DNA from 4 places in the Anaerobacillus sp. QJM3NY_32 genome. Region 4 is predicted to be linked to each of the others. Evidence: riboswitches for the same ligand, from Rfam matches in the RefSeq annotation. Region 4 holds a riboswitch; each other region holds the start of a gene.

Region 1 (3,845 bases), 1.6 Mb from region 4:
ATTCACCCGTGTCTCCTGAAGCATTTTCTACTATTTTCAAAATTTTTATTTGAATTCCAAACATTTATTAACAATTATAGGTAAACTAACATTGGGTAAAATGCTTCAATACTTAAGGGGGAATACATATGAATATTCAGGGTACCGAATATGAAGGTATTCCAATTCTATCCGCAGGCGCTCCATTTAAAGCGGGCGGTCGAGGGGGTTCGTCCTACTATACAGATATTCCTGCTGGGGACATTGCGATTAAAAACACAGCTGATCTTTACGTTTATCCCAATACACTGAAAGCGGTGCTGTTAAATGGTGACGAACTGAAGGATTGGCTTGAAATGTCAGCAGGCCAATTTAATGTGATCAACAAAAAAGATAAACAGGAACAGCCTTTAATTAATCCTGATTTCCCTTCTTATAACTACGATGTGATTGATGGCGTTACCTATCAAATCGATGTTACTGAACCGGCGAAATATGATATGAGTGGGAGTGTAGTAAATGCTGATGCGAATCGAATTAAATCGCTAAAATACAACGGAGAAAAGGTAACGAAAGATATGTTCTTTATCGTCGCTACAAATAATTACAGAGCAACAGGCGGTGGGCATTTCCCGCACTTAGACGGTTCGAATATTGTCATTGATTCACCTGATGAAAATAGACAAATTTTAATTGACTATATTCTTGAAAACAAGACAATTAATCCAACAGCTGATCAGAACTGGTCATTTCACACAGTCAATAAGAAGAAACTGAACGTCACTTTTGAATCCTCGTTACAAGCCAAAACCTATGCGGAAAGCATTCAAACGATTCATTTTGTTGATGAAACAGAAAATGGTTTCGCTAAATATACACTCGACTTAACGAAACAGAAAAAAGAAAAGCATCATCATAATCATAAGGGCGAGCACGGCCGCCATCGTTAAGAACGAATTCACGCCAATTCATCAGAATTGGCGTTTCTTATTTTAAGAATTTATCCGATGCAAACAATATTGGAATATTTACTGATATAATGGCATTACTATCGTACAGAAAGGGATTTATATGACACAAAGCCTGACAAGCACCCAAAGAGATGAGCTTTTTTCAGATCTGACAAATGAGCAACAAACGTATGTAATGAATTTTCTTAAACGCGGTAAAAAAACGGCTTTTGCGAATGTAATTGCTAGAAGTAAAGGGCGGATGATTCCAAGTGGGGCAACGGATGAAGAAATCAGGATGCTGCTTGATGATTGGATACTAGAAGATTACATCGATGCGGGCTTCGTTTCAGATGATTTAAAATGTGAGTGCGGTCGCTCTTTACGGTATCAGTATGTTGTTCGACATGCAAAAACAGGAGAAACGCGGCGTTTCGGGATTAATCATTTCGAAGAGCATACCGGATTATCCGCTTCCATTGTGAGAGAAGTTGTGAAGGGATTTATGGAAATAGATTATGAGTTGGATGAGCTACTGTTGAAAAGACAGAACGGCTATCCTACATACGACATTCCTGAAGGATTGAACCTTCCACAAGACATTGAACAGCTACTTTCATTAAATCTTCCATTACTAGATTTACAAGAAAAAAGGCTAAACAGTTTAATCAGATCTTATCGTGAAGAAAAAGAAGCTCTTCAAAGAGGAAGCAACACTGTAGAACAAGTAGTCAACCCGAAAAGCAACCAGGAAGAACCGAAACCAGAAGAGGAATTACAAGGCGCTTTTGATTTGTTCGCGGAAGATGTTCAAGAACCTTTACAAGAAAAGACAAGCGAGAAACCTAAGGAAACCTATTTTGTAGGGGACCTTTCATTTACAACACAGGAAGAGGTAGACTCTTATATTCAGCAAGGTATGGAAAGCGCCCTAATGATTTGTGAGCTTTTGATTAAGGAAGGAAAGGTACAAGACAAGAGATACTCCACAAAGAAACCAAAAATTTATTATGCTGTTTGTACCTACCTCGATTCATTTGTTGCATCTGGATCAATGTCAGTCGAGCCGATAGGGCGTGAAGATCGCATCTATCGTTTGAAAAGCAAGTGAATATCCTAACATTTCGTAATTATCAGATAAGTGATTGACATTTCCAGTTAACCGGTCTATAATTTCACACATGTTCAAAAATTAAATCAACACTCTTATCAAGAGCGGCGGAGGGAATAGGCCCTATGATGCCCGGCAACCTTTCAACTTCAGTTGAAGCTGGTGCCAAATCCTACAGGTGATATCACCTGGAAGATAAGAGGAGGATTATGTTAGCAATCCCTCTTCTTATTGTTTAAGAAGAGGGTTTTTTATTTTATCCAGAAAAGGAGCTGTTACACATGAAAAGAACACTTGAAGAACGATTGCAAGATGGTCCAGTTATTTGCGGGGAAGGTTATCTATTTGAACTAGAGCGTCGTGGTTATTTACAAGCAGGATCATTCGTACCCGAAGTTGCCCTAGACAACCCTGAAGCGCTAAAACAAACGTATCGTGATTATATGCTTGCAGGTTCAGATGTCGTACTTGCTTTTACGTATAATGGTCATCGAGAGAAAATGAGGATTATTGGAAAAGAAGATTTGTTAGAACCGCTCAATAGACAAGCCATCCGCCTGGCTAAAGAAGTCGCGAAGGAACACCCTGAAGAAGAAGCGCTAGTTGCTGGAAACATTTCAAATACAAACTTATTTGATCCTGAAGATGAGGAAAGTAAGGAACAAATTCGGTCAATTTTTGCTGAAATGGTGAAATGGAGCAAAGAAGAAGGCGTTGATTTCATCAACGGCGAAACCTTCTACTTCTATGAAGAAGCCAAAATAGCGCTAGAAGAGATTCAAAAGCAAGGTCTTCAAGCTGTGATTACACTCGGACTTATGAGTGAGAACATTTTAAGGGACGGCTATACGGTTGAGGAAGCTTGCCGTTTATTAGAAGAGCAAGGTGCACTAGTTGTTGGCATGAATTGTTTTAGAGGGCCTGCCACAATGCAGCCTTACATTGAAAAAATTAGACAGTCTGTTAACGGCTATGTTGGTGCTCTTCCAATCCCTTATCGTACAACAGAAGAACACCCAACATTCTTTAACTTACCAGACGGTGGCTGTGCGTGTACATTGCCAACAGAGACGACCTTTCCAACCTCTTTAGACCCGCTTTATTGCAATCGCTATGAACTAGCGGAATGGGCTAAGAAAGCAAAGCAGGTTGGCGTCAATTACTTCGGACTCTGTTGCGGGGCTTCTCCAAGTATGCTGCGAGAGGTGGCTGAAACAGTTGGCAGAACAACTGTAAACTCGGTATATTCTCCAAATATGGAAAAGCACTTTTTGTTTGGAACGGATGAGACATTGAAAGATCACAATACGGCTTATCGAACAAAGGCCTAATTTATAACAACAACCGGAGAACTTAATTTCTCCGGTTGTTGTTTTTTTACCAAAAACCCTATCTGTACACCTGTACTACAGTATTAAAATACATTCATACATAGGATATTATATCTACTACATTTTTTCTATAAGCTGATTATTTTTGATAACGTTGGCGATGATTAGTAACAGTATCTGTAGAAGAGTAACGAATACAATGATTTATGCATTTGATAGGATAACAGCATTTTTCCAATCACGATGTCTGAGATTGATTTTTCCGCTATATAAGTTTCTTTCCAAGTAACATTCTTTTCGAATTAAAGGCTTCTTTTATGAAAAACATCATATTTATCAAGTAGTTGTGTTATTATTTTAAATGTGTTTGAATATGTCCATGAAACATTATTGAACTCAAACCACAATGAAAACGAACTGTTTTATAAGCGAGGTAGCCTATGAATAATCAAAATGTATTAAATGAACTCCGCT
Region 2 (3,845 bases), 1.6 Mb from region 4:
TTGATGGAGAAGGACTAAATGCGTCGTTCGAGATCGATCCTTATTGGAAAGAAATGCTGTTAAATGGATGGGATGAAGTATCTCGAACTTTATCTCTCGAAGATAAAATTAAATTATATGAAGAAAAACAACTTGTAGGAGAGTGAATGACGTTGGGAATTACCAGGAGAAATATAACGTTCATGTCGTAAAAGCAATGGAGAATTTGCTGGAAGCCGTCCACAGGACCCCGCTTCAGCAGTCGACAACGCTTAATGATTATACAAATAAAGATGTCTTCATGAAGATGGAAAACCTTCAACGAACGGGTTCCTTCAAACTTCGAGGTGCCTATAACAAAGTTGCGTCGCTAACGGATATTGAGGCAGCGCGAGGGATTGTTGCTGCATCGGCTGGAAACCATGCTCAGGGAGTGGCGCTTTCTGCTAGAGAGCGTGGAATTAAAGCTAAGATTTATATGCCCGTCCATACACCGACAAGCAAAATTGATGCGACGCGATCTTATGGAGCAGAGGTTGTTCTTGAAGGAGAATCGTATAACGAAGCGTTTAGTGGAGCGGATCGTGAGCGTGTTGAGAAAGGGGCCACATTCGTTCATGCTTTCGATGATCCTGAAGTAATGGCAGGACAGGGAACGGTTGCACTCGAAATGATGCAACAATGTCCTGACTTAGATACGATTCTCGTACCTGTTGGAGGTGGAGGATTGTTAGCTGGAATGGCGATGGCGATTAAGTCGTTCTTTCCTCACGTGAAAATCATCGGAGTCCAGGCTTCTGAAGCATCTGCGACATGGAATCGATTTAAAGGTACTGGTCCTCTTGTCCTTCAATCTGTCAAATCGATTGCAGACGGTATTTCTGTGAAAGAAGCTGGAAAATTAACTTTTCCAATTATTGAAGAGCTTGTTGATGATATGCTAACCGTGTCAGAAGAAGAAATTGCTGCAGCGATTGTCTTTATGCTTGAGAGACACAAAACGCTTGTAGAAGGTGCGGGTGCTGCATCGATAGCTGCTGTCTTATGCAAGTCAAATCGTTTAGAAGGTAAGAGAATTGGTGTTGTTGTTAGTGGAGGGAATGCGGATCTTGCGAAAATATCCCTTTATAAACAACTTTCTCAACGAGCGAAAACCATCAGGCGAATAAGCTGATGGTTTTCTAATGGGATTCAAAGTATATATTTTAGATTATTCCGACTTTTTGCTCAGTAATTGACACTCATAAAGTACCATGCTAGAATTCATTTAGCACTTAACCACAGTAAAGTAATAACAACTATATATCTCTTATTCAGAGAGGTGGAGGGACTGGCCCTATGAAGCCCGGCAACCGTCAAACGACTCGTTTGAAAAGGTGCCAATTCCTGCAAAGCGATTGCTTTGAGAAATGAGAGGAAGACATCGATTTATCAAATGCCTTTCTGCTCAAAGCAGAAGGGCATTTTTTTACTTTACTATACAAAGTGATAAGCGAATTAGGCTTCTAAGTGCACAGAAATAAAGAACAAAGGCATGGGACTGAAGTCCTTTTTCAGGTAGCTGATCATGCAAATGCATAAAGGATGTGAGACATGTGATTGAGCTTAAAGGCATTAATAAGACCTTCTTTTCGAAATCCGGGAAGGTGGAAGCCGTTAAGGATGTTAACCTTGAAGTCAAAAAAGGCGAAATATTTGGTGTTATTGGCTACAGTGGTGCTGGGAAAAGTACGCTAATTCGAATGCTTAACCTTCTTGAGAGACCTACTGATGGGACAGTCACAGTAGCTGGTAATAATCTATCTTCTCTTAATGGGAAAGATCTTCGTGCAGCAAGACAGGAAATCGGTATGATTTTCCAGCATTTTAATATTCTCTGGTCAAGAACGGTACGTGATAACATCGCCTTTCCTCTTGAAATATCAGGTGTTCCGAAAGAAAAGAGAATGAAGCGTGTTGATGAATTAATTAACCTTGTTGGACTCGAAGGTAGGGAAGGAGCTTATCCTTCACAGCTAAGTGGTGGACAAAAGCAGCGAGTGGGTATTGCGAGAGCACTTGCTAACAATCCAAAGGTTTTGCTTTGTGATGAAGCTACTTCTGCTTTAGATCCTAAAACGACGGATAGCATTCTAGAACTTCTGACTGAAATTAATCAGAAACTTGGCCTAACGATTGTCCTCATCACGCATGAAATGCACGTCATACGCAAAATTTGCCATCGTGTAGCCGTTATGGAGAATGGACGAGTAGTGGAGAATGGTTCTGTCCTTGAAGTTTTCCACCATCCACAGGAAGAGATTACGAAAGACTTTGTTAATCAGCTAAGCGAGCCTGAAGAAATGAAGGAATCGATTGCACATCTGGCAACGAGTCAGGATGGAGAACTTGTTCAGTTTACCTTTGTGAAAGGAAAAACAGGTTCACCACTTGTGACAGAGTTGATTCGTGAATTTGATGTGGAAGTCAACATTATTCAAGGGAAGATTTCTCATACACAGGATGGTCCTTATGGAAAACTTTCTGTGTTCCTTAAAGGGGAACCAGCTGTGGTAGAAAAGGCCTTGAATTATGTGCAGGCCCAAGGTGTTAAAGCGGAGGTGATTACGAATGACTGAATCGTTATTTCCTAACGTCAGGTGGGAATCTATGTGGGAAGCCACTCTACAAACAGCGTACATGACGGCAATTTCGGTTCTGGCAACGTTTATTCTCGGAATCCTCCTTGGTTTATTGTTGTTTCTAACAGGTAGAGGGAACATATGGGAAAACAAATTTGTGAATAGTATTATTGCCGGAGTCGTGAACTTATTTCGCTCCATACCATTTATCATTTTGATTATCTTGCTGATCCCTCTTTCGGTTTACATTATAGGGACGATGCTAGGTGCTAATGCTGCCCTTCCAGCCCTTATTGCAGGAGCAGCGCCATTTTATGCGAGGATGGTTGAAATTGCTTTACGTGAAGTAGATAAAGGGGTCATTGAAGCTTCTCAGTCAATGGGAGCATCCAATGGTTCGATTATTTTTAAAGTGCTTCTACCAGAAGCAATGCCAGCCCTTATTTCAGGGATTACTGTGACGGCGATAGCTCTTGTAAGCTACACCGCTATGGCTGGTGTTGTAGGCGCAGGGGGTCTCGGAAACCTAGCTTATCTTGAAGGTTTCCAAAGGAATAATCCTGATGTGACACTTGTTGCAACAGTATTGATATTAGTAATTGTTGCGATTCTTCAGGTTTGTGGAGACATTGCAACACGAGTAATAGACAAAAGATAATGAGGAGAAAAGGAGAGATTATGATGAAAAAGTTTTTATCGCTAATCGTAGTTCTTGCTCTTGCAGTGCTTGCTGCGTGTGGGAATAATGGCGGAAGCAGCGAAGGTTCTGGTGACGGTGAAGATTCGAAGAAAATCGTAGTAGGTGCCTCAAACATCCCCCATGCTGAAATTCTTGAAGAAGCTAAGCCGATGTTAGAGGAAAAAGGAATAGAGCTTGAAATTAAAACATTCCAGGATTATATTCTACCTAATAAGACGCTTGCAAATGGTGAATTAGATGCAAACTATTTCCAAACAATTCCTTATATGGACTTGCAAATGGAAGAAAACGATAATTATGACTTCGTGAATGCTGGAGGCATTCATATCGAGCCAATCGGTGTTTACTCACAGGATTACAAGAGCTTAGATGAGCTTCCTGATGGTGCTCAGATCATAATGAGTAACTCTGTTTCTGACCATGGACGTATGCTCTCATTACTTGAAGCACAGGGTCTTATCACATTAAAAGAAGGCGTAAAGGCTTCAGATGCAACGGTTGAAGATATTGCTGAAAACCCTAAGAATATTGATTTCAAAACAGAT
Region 3 (3,845 bases), 1.4 Mb from region 4:
GGTGTCAACGCTAGGAACATTTAGTGCTCCTAGTTTCCGCATTGTAACGGTAGCCCCAATCATGAAAGCTCTTTTAAATAAAGTGAAAATCACTCCTCAGGAGCTTGGATTTGTGATAGAAACGACAGCAACTCCAGTTATTGTCTTAATGCCAATTGCTACCGCTTTTGTCGGCTATATGTCATCTGTTGTGCAGCTTTCACTAAAAGCAGAAGGCATTGAAGGAGATGGCTATCGTTACTTTCTTCAAAGTATCCCTTACAACTTTTTTTCGATTAGTATTTTATTGATTGGCTTTTATTTGAGTTTTTTCCATCATCGAAAAACGCCAGCTACAGACGCAGGTAATGTGGAAAAAAAGCTTGATGATCAATGGGAAGATTGTCATCCAGCTGTGGCGAAGGATCTTCCTACGAAACCGATGAATTTATTAATACCTCTTGGAGGAGTTATTCTCCTAACACTTCTTCTTACATATTGGAGTGGTTATAAGAAGGGGTTTACTTCTTTAATCAAGGCGTTTATTGAGGCAGATGTCCTGGACGCGATGGTCTTTGCACTTCTCACTACAGTACTTTTAACGTTCATTTTCTATTTATTTCAGCGTTTTTCTTTAAAGGACCTTGTTACTTATTTTATCGAAGGTGGTAACGAGATGATGCCGGTCATCGTCTTGCTTACTGTCGTTTGGGGCTTAGCAGCTTCAACAGAAGCTCTTGGCTTCTCGTCTTTTGTTACCTCAAACCTTGATTGGATTCCTACTTTATTTGTACCACCAGTCTTATTTCTCGTTGGGGCGTTTATTTCATACTTTATTGGCTCATCATGGGGCACATGGGGAATTTTAATGCCGCTGGGTATTTCATTAGGGTATTCTACAGGAGCAGATCTACCTGTTGTCATTGGAGCCGTGTTTGCGAGTGGGACATTTGGTGCTTTTGCTTCTCCGCTAAGTGACAATACGAATACAGTTGCGAGGATCTTGCAGTTGAATCCTATGACATATGCGAAATTTAAGCTTGGCCCAGCTTTATTAGCGGCGGGATTAGCAGCAGCTGGCTACTTTGTTATCTCTTTTGTAATATAATTATTTTTATGAGTACTTTTGTATTGACATCCGTTTTAAAACCATTTATTATTGGGACTAACTTAATAATCCTTTGTTTAAAGGATCTTCTTATTCAGAGAGGTGGAGGGACTGGCCCTTAGATACCTCGGCAACGGACCTATGAACTTATGTTCAATTGGAACCGTGCTAATTCCTGCGACGAAAGTCGAAAAATGAGAAGAGGCTCGGTCTATCCAAACCCTCTTCTGTTCGAGCAGATGAGGGTTTTTTTATGCACCCTCATTTGGAAATATGTTTTAGTAGAGGGAGAGACTGATATTGCATACACTAATGGATAACGAAGCAAGAAAACAACAGCTTATTAAGACCCTTCTCTCACAAGGGATATATAAGAAGGGTGAAAAGCAACTTTATATGTTATCACTAAATGAATTAGAAAACATATATGCTCGATCAAATAAAACCATACAGAGAAAAGGAAACGGAGTGGTCATAGTGGAACAAGCAACATTTGCAGCAGGGTGCTTTTGGGGAGTAGAAGCGCTATTTCAACAATTGAACGGTGTTATTTCAACTTCAGCAGGGTTTACAGGAGGAGAGACGATTAATCCAACTTATGAAGATGTTTATTCTGAATTAACAGGCCATGCCGAATCCGTACAAGTTGAATATGATCCTTCTCTCATTTCTTATGAAGAACTTGTAGAAGTTTTCTTTGAAAATCATAATCCAACCTCCTTAAACAAACAGGGAGAAGATGTCGGAACACGCTATCGCTCAGCGATCTTTTACCACTCAAATGAGCAGGCAGAAATAGCATTGATTGCAAAAGAAAAACTCGAGCGATCTGGACGCTTCAAAAAACCAGTTGTGACGCAAATTGTACCAATCACTTCATTCTATCGTGCAGATGAGTATCATCAAAGCTATCTTGCTAAGCGTGGACAGTCTTCTTGCAAAATTTCATAATAGAAAAAAGGCTTTCTCTCATTGTCATGAGGGAAGGCCTTTTTTAGTTAATCACCTTGATTGACACCTATTTGATCAATAAAGACTTTTCCTTTCTCTGATGCATTAAATTCGAATGTAAGAGCATTCATCTTCTTCGGATTAAAGGCATTGTTTGCTTCTAAGAATCGCTGCATCGGAATATTAAAGGTTTGGAGAACCGGTTCAGTAGGTTCACCATAACGTCCTTCTTCAAAGTATTTTGTTTTTGTGTGTTGAATAGGAAGAACACCTTGCAACTGCATGACGTCACTCAGCTTAACACTAGCGGATGCTCCGTTATCTGAACTAGCCGTGATTGTGAAATCAACAGGTTGCTGGTCAGATGGATCTGAAAGGTTTGCTGCTGTGAATGTTAATGAACTGTTCATTGTATAAGCAAATGGATCCTGAAGGGCTTTCTTGAAATTTAATTTGTATGTGCCGTTCTTTGAATAGGAATGATCCCATTTCAAAAAGACCCCATGAGTACCTCTTTCTTTATCGCGTCGAAATTCAAGCTCTCCTTCATACCATTGCAGCAAGCTATTAGTCTCTATGGTGATATAGGGAGATGTCGCTGTTGTGACATCAACGTCCTCTTCAAAGGTGCTATAGATATGATACGAAGGATCTTCATATTTACTAATGTATGTTGTATCAGGTAGCCATTCGAGAGCATAGCGATAATCCTCAAACATCGGTTGATAGGACTCATTTTGATGAAGCGTCGCCTCAAGAAAGCCAGCGACATATGTGCGGGCTATTTGTCGTTGTTCAGTGCCTTTAAGAAGAGGCTCTTTATTTAATAAAAGCGTGAAAGGGAAATACGTATCGTTTTCTCCCCACGTTGTGTTAAATTGTCCGTGATTGGCGCGATCAATATAAAGGGCTGCTTTCATAGCTTCTTTACTGCCAGTTAAATCAATCCCATTATACTGTCGGTCGCCTTCGAATTCCGATAAATCACTATCATAAGAACCTTGAAGTAATAAATAATTGACATCATCCACTTCGATTTTTCGATCTGAAAGTGTTTGATAATCCGTCGGTGCAAGTGCGATAACAGATTCAATATTATAATGGAAATCAAAAGTCATGTTCCCGTTATTTGGGTAACGATCAAGGTCATTGAATTTTGCTGCTAAAATCGCAGCTTGACCACCGCGAGAATGACCTATTAAAGCAATTTGATCCATCTTCACTTTGTTGAATAATGGATTATCTTTTTGAGAAGATAATTTCTCCATTTCTTCAATATGTTTAAGCAGCAACCAAGCGCGTCCATTAATGTCTCCTGCGAGGCCACCAGACCATGATGAATTGAAGAAGTTCTCATCTACTGATACTGTTAAAAAGCCACGACTAGCGAGTAACTCACCTAAATAATTGTAGCCTTCATCTGAGAAGTCCTCCATCTTATGGTTTCCATGGACAATAAGGACAAGAGGAAAAGAACCATTTCCTTTAGGCACCCATACACGTCCATTAAGTGGCACATTGGTGTCTTTAAAGCCCCAGAACCACTCGCGTTCTTTGGACCATTCTCCAACCATACTTGAAGCGTTAACTGACATCGTTTGAATATCTACTTGCTCCCCAAATTCAGGACGTTGCTTATCCTTTCCACTTCCATATGTATAAGTAGTTACATCAAATGAGCCGTATTCTGAAGGGTTATCACTAACAGGTGAGAGCGGCTCTACATTAATAGAGAGACGATCATTCATTAAACCAGGTGTGAATAACCAGTATGAAAAAGCTGACGTTGCTAAAACACCAAACAGTA
Region 4 (3,845 bases):
CCACATCTTTAGCACCTTCTGTTTCCAAAAAGCTTTTAGGACGTTCTCCATCGAATCCGATCGCTCCATAAGCAAAATCATGAACGACACAGATGTCATTGGCATCCGCAAACCTAACCGTTTCATCAAAAAAGCTTTTCGTTGCTATAGCAGCGGTAGGATTGTTTGGATAATTTAAAAACATGAGCTTTGCTTTTGCAAGAGCACTCTCTGGGATCGCGCTATAATCAGGCAGAAAATCATTTTGTTCAAGTAACGGCATCATTTGCATATCCGCTTCAGCCATCGCAACTCCAGACCAATAATCAGGATAGCCAGGATCTGGCACGAGCGCCACGTCACTTTTATTTAACAAACATTGACTGACTTCTACAAGGCCAGCTTTTCCACCAAAGAGGACGGCTACCTCTTTCTCCGGATCAAGCTCAACACCAAACTCTCGCTTATAGAATTCAGCCGCGGCTTGTTTCAGAAAAGGCTGCCCCCTAAATGGCGGATACTTGTGGTATGCAGGGTTTTCAGCTGCCTGCTGCAAAGACTCGATAATATGTGCAGGCGTCGGCTGGTCAGGATTTCCTTGGCCAAGGTTAATAATGTCATATCCCGCCTCTACATAACGGTTCACTTTTCCAGCAAGCTTCGCAAAAAATTGTTCTGGTAAACGTTTAAGTGCATCTGAAGTTTGAAATTGTTTCAAATGGAATCACATCCTGTTAAAATTTTCGAGAAATTCTAATAAGTTATGTTATCTTGGATACACAACCATGTAAAGGTCAATTTCTAAACATGTAAGGAGGACAAATCAATGAAAAACCTTGCCCTGTTGCAATTTGATATTGCTTTTGGCAATCCAGAAAAGAATTTCTCTAAAGTTGAAGAGCTTGTTTCTAAGGCGGTGAGTGACAAACCAGATATCATCGTTTTACCAGAATTGTGGTCCACAGGTTATGATTTATCTCGTCTTGATGAAATTGGAGATACTGATGCAGAAAAGTCGATTGCTTTTCTATCTCGCCTCGCCAAAAAAAACGACGTAAATATTGTCGGGGGCTCCATCGCTAAGCATCATAACGGCGAAGTAACGAACACCATGCTTGTGTTCAATCGAGATGGGCAGCTCGTTCATGAGTATAGCAAAGCGCACCTGTTTCGTTTAATGAATGAAGAGAAATTCCTCGTTTCTGGAAATGAAAAAAGTCATTTTACACTTGAAGAACTCCCATGTGCCGGGTTCATTTGTTATGATATTCGCTTTCCTGAGTGGCTTCGCCTTCATGCAGTTGAAGGTGCCCAAGTATTGTTCGTACCAGCAGAATGGCCAAAGCAACGCACCGATCATTGGCGAGCATTACTTATCAGTCGCGCGATTGAAAATCAGTGCTACGTGATTGCTTGTAATCGTGTCGGGGAAGATCCTGATAATACGTTTGGAGGACACTCATTGATCATTGATCCGTGGGGAACAATTATCGCAGAAGCAGGAGAAGAAGAGGTTATTTTAACAGGTTCTATTGACGAAGAGGAAATGTCATCAATCCGGAGTCGCATTCCTATCTTTGAAGATCGACGTCCAGATATTTATAAATAATATTCAAAATATTATTGACAAACATGTTCCTTTCTATGTAACATACATTTCAAGCGAAAAAATTGTAAAATAATTTCATAAACTTTCTCTTATCAAGAGCAGGCTGAGGGATTTGGCCCTATGACGCCCAGCAACCGACCTATTTTAAAGTCCAGATGAATCGATGACTTAAATGGCACGGTGCTACTTCCAACAGGATGATATTCATTCTGGAAGATAAGAGGTGTGAAGTATCTCTGTCTTCAAGCCTCTTTCTTCGGAAAGAGGCTTTTTTTATGCCGAAATTCCGATCTTCATGCAATACAACAACCATAAATAGTTGAAAGGGGAATTTTACATGGGTATTCAGATCACTTCAGGGTACACACCGTTTACAAGCGAAACAGTTGTGCAATTTTTAGAGCATCACGAGCTTTTGGATCGCACCGCTCCTGTTCATGTAAAGGAAATTGGCGATGGCAATTTAAATTATGTCTTTCATGTTCAACACAAGAAAACAGGACAATCCTGGATCGTCAAACAAGCCTTGCCTTATGCCAAAGTAGTTGGCGAATCCTGGCCGCTTACACTTGATCGGTCCAGAATTGAAAGCGAGGCGCTCAAGCAAGCTCACTCGCTCGTTCCTGACTTTTCTCCAATCGTTTATTTGCATGACTCTGAAAAAGCCGCAACGGTTATGGAAGATTTATCAACGCACACTATTTTACGCAAAGGACTTATTGAAGGACGTATATATCCTGAACTTGCAAGAAACGTCGGTACCTACCTCGCTCATACGCTCTTTTTCACTTCTGACTACGGTCTTGGTTCGGCAAATAAGAAAGAGCTTGCCAAACGGTTTAGTAATCCAGACTTATGTGGCATAACAGAAACCCTCGTATTTTCAGATCCTTTCTATAATGCCGAAAGCAATGCCTTTACAGAAGAGCTTCGAGCAGATGTTGAATCGCTCTGGGAAGATGACGATTTCCTCACTGAAGTGGCCTCCCTCAAACACTCTTTTTTAACAAAAGGAGAAGCTTTGATACATGGGGACTTACATACAGGTAGCCTGTTTGTTACGGAAAGCTCAACCAAAATAATCGATCCAGAATTTGCTTTCTATGGGCCAGCTGGTTTTGATGTCGGTGCTTTTATCGCCAATATTGCGCTTAGTATCCTGTCGCAGGAGGCCCATAGATCAGAAGAAGAGAAAGAAGGATACCTCGCTTATTTATTTGGCGTCACTACCGAGGTTTGGAACGTATTTGAATCTACTTTCCGATCATTATGGGACGACCATCTCTCAGAAGATAATCGTTATTCGAGAGGATACCTAGACGCTCTTCTACAATCTATTTTTGTCGATAGCATTGGATTTTCCGGCTGTAAAATCATCCGAAGAACGATTGGACTTGCTCATGTAGAAGAGATCGAGACGATCAGTGATCCAAGAGTAAAACTCGCTGTGGAAAAAAAGGCGCTTACCCTTGGAAAAAAACTTATTTTAGACCGAAAAAGCATCACTTCGATTGAACAATACATTAAAGCAATCAAGGAGGTCATTTAAATGACTGTTATCTCATCACTCCAGTGGAAAGGTGATCATCTCTTACTCCTCGATCAACGGCATCTTCCACAACAAGAGATCTACCTTAAGCAAACGGCAATCGAGGATGTCTGGAATAGCATTTCTGCCCTTGTGGTCCGCGGAGCACCAGCCATTGGAATCGCCGCAGCGTATGGTCTTGTTCTTTGGAGTCAGCATGTTCAAACAAACGAAGCAACAGCGTTCAAGACAGCGCTAGTCAACCAAGGAAAATATCTTGCCTCCTCTCGTCCCACTGCAGTTAATCTCTCTTGGGCGATCGATCGCATCATCCGAGCTAGCTTTTCCTTACCAACAGTTCAAAAAATGAAAGAAGCGATTCTGCACGAAGCACTTACTATCCATAAAGAGGATGAACTTGTCTGTCAGCGTATTGGAGAACATGGTCTGAAGCTATTAAATGATGGGGATACCATCCTCACACACTGCAATGCAGGTGGGATCGCAACAGCAAAATACGGGACTGCTCTTGCGCCTCTCCATCTGGCAAAGGAAAACGGTCTCTCCATCTCTGCAATTGCGACGGAAACCAGACCAGTTCTACAGGGTGCTCGATTAACCGCATGGGAGCTTGAGCGTGCTGGTATTGACGTTACGCTTATTACAGACAGTATGGTAGCTCACGTATTAAAAACAAAGAAAATCGCTGCAGTAATTGTTGGTGCTGAT

The links. A riboswitch is a leader RNA that binds a small molecule or an ion and turns the genes downstream of it on or off. The one in region 4 is predicted to bind S-adenosylmethionine.
Region 1: linked by a shared signal. The riboswitch ahead of AC0VYH_RS11950 (homocysteine S-methyltransferase family protein) and the one ahead of mtnK (S-methyl-5-thioribose kinase) in region 4 are both predicted to bind S-adenosylmethionine.
Region 2: linked by a shared signal. The riboswitch ahead of AC0VYH_RS17815 (methionine ABC transporter ATP-binding protein) and the one ahead of mtnK (S-methyl-5-thioribose kinase) in region 4 are both predicted to bind S-adenosylmethionine.
Region 3: linked by a shared signal. The riboswitch ahead of msrA (peptide-methionine (S)-S-oxide reductase MsrA) and the one ahead of mtnK (S-methyl-5-thioribose kinase) in region 4 are both predicted to bind S-adenosylmethionine.

The regions. Positions count from the first base shown of each region.
Region 1 is NZ_CM149684.1:2,265,605-2,269,449, forward strand. Features, by position in the region: partial or broken gene AC0VYH_RS11940 (5'-nucleotidase C-terminal domain-containing protein) at 123-929, shown strand; gene AC0VYH_RS11945 (DUF3895 domain-containing protein) at 1,051-2,040, shown strand; SAM riboswitch class I at 2,133-2,242, shown strand; gene AC0VYH_RS11950 (homocysteine S-methyltransferase family protein) at 2,322-3,371, shown strand; gene murB (UDP-N-acetylmuramate dehydrogenase) at 3,812-3,845, shown strand, end outside.
Region 2 is NZ_CM149684.1:3,427,452-3,431,296, reverse strand. Features, by position in the region: gene leuD (3-isopropylmalate dehydratase small subunit) at 1-146, shown strand, start outside; gene ilvA (threonine ammonia-lyase) at 143-1,153, shown strand; SAM riboswitch class I at 1,286-1,395, shown strand; gene AC0VYH_RS17815 (methionine ABC transporter ATP-binding protein) at 1,575-2,597, shown strand; gene AC0VYH_RS17810 (methionine ABC transporter permease) at 2,590-3,258, shown strand; gene AC0VYH_RS17805 (MetQ/NlpA family ABC transporter substrate-binding protein) at 3,282-3,845, shown strand, end outside.
Region 3 is NZ_CM149684.1:2,081,218-2,085,062, forward strand. Features, by position in the region: gene AC0VYH_RS11150 (Na+/H+ antiporter NhaC family protein) at 1-1,087, shown strand, start outside; SAM riboswitch class I at 1,175-1,288, shown strand; gene msrA (peptide-methionine (S)-S-oxide reductase MsrA) at 1,388-2,038, shown strand; gene AC0VYH_RS11160 (alpha/beta hydrolase family protein) at 2,086-3,845, opposite strand, start outside.
Region 4 is NZ_CM149684.1:715,148-718,992, reverse strand. Features, by position in the region: gene AC0VYH_RS03935 (aminotransferase class I/II-fold pyridoxal phosphate-dependent enzyme) at 1-697, opposite strand, end outside; gene AC0VYH_RS03930 (carbon-nitrogen family hydrolase) at 806-1,588, shown strand; SAM riboswitch class I at 1,675-1,811, shown strand; gene mtnK (S-methyl-5-thioribose kinase) at 1,926-3,137, shown strand; gene mtnA (S-methyl-5-thioribose-1-phosphate isomerase) at 3,138-3,845, shown strand, end outside.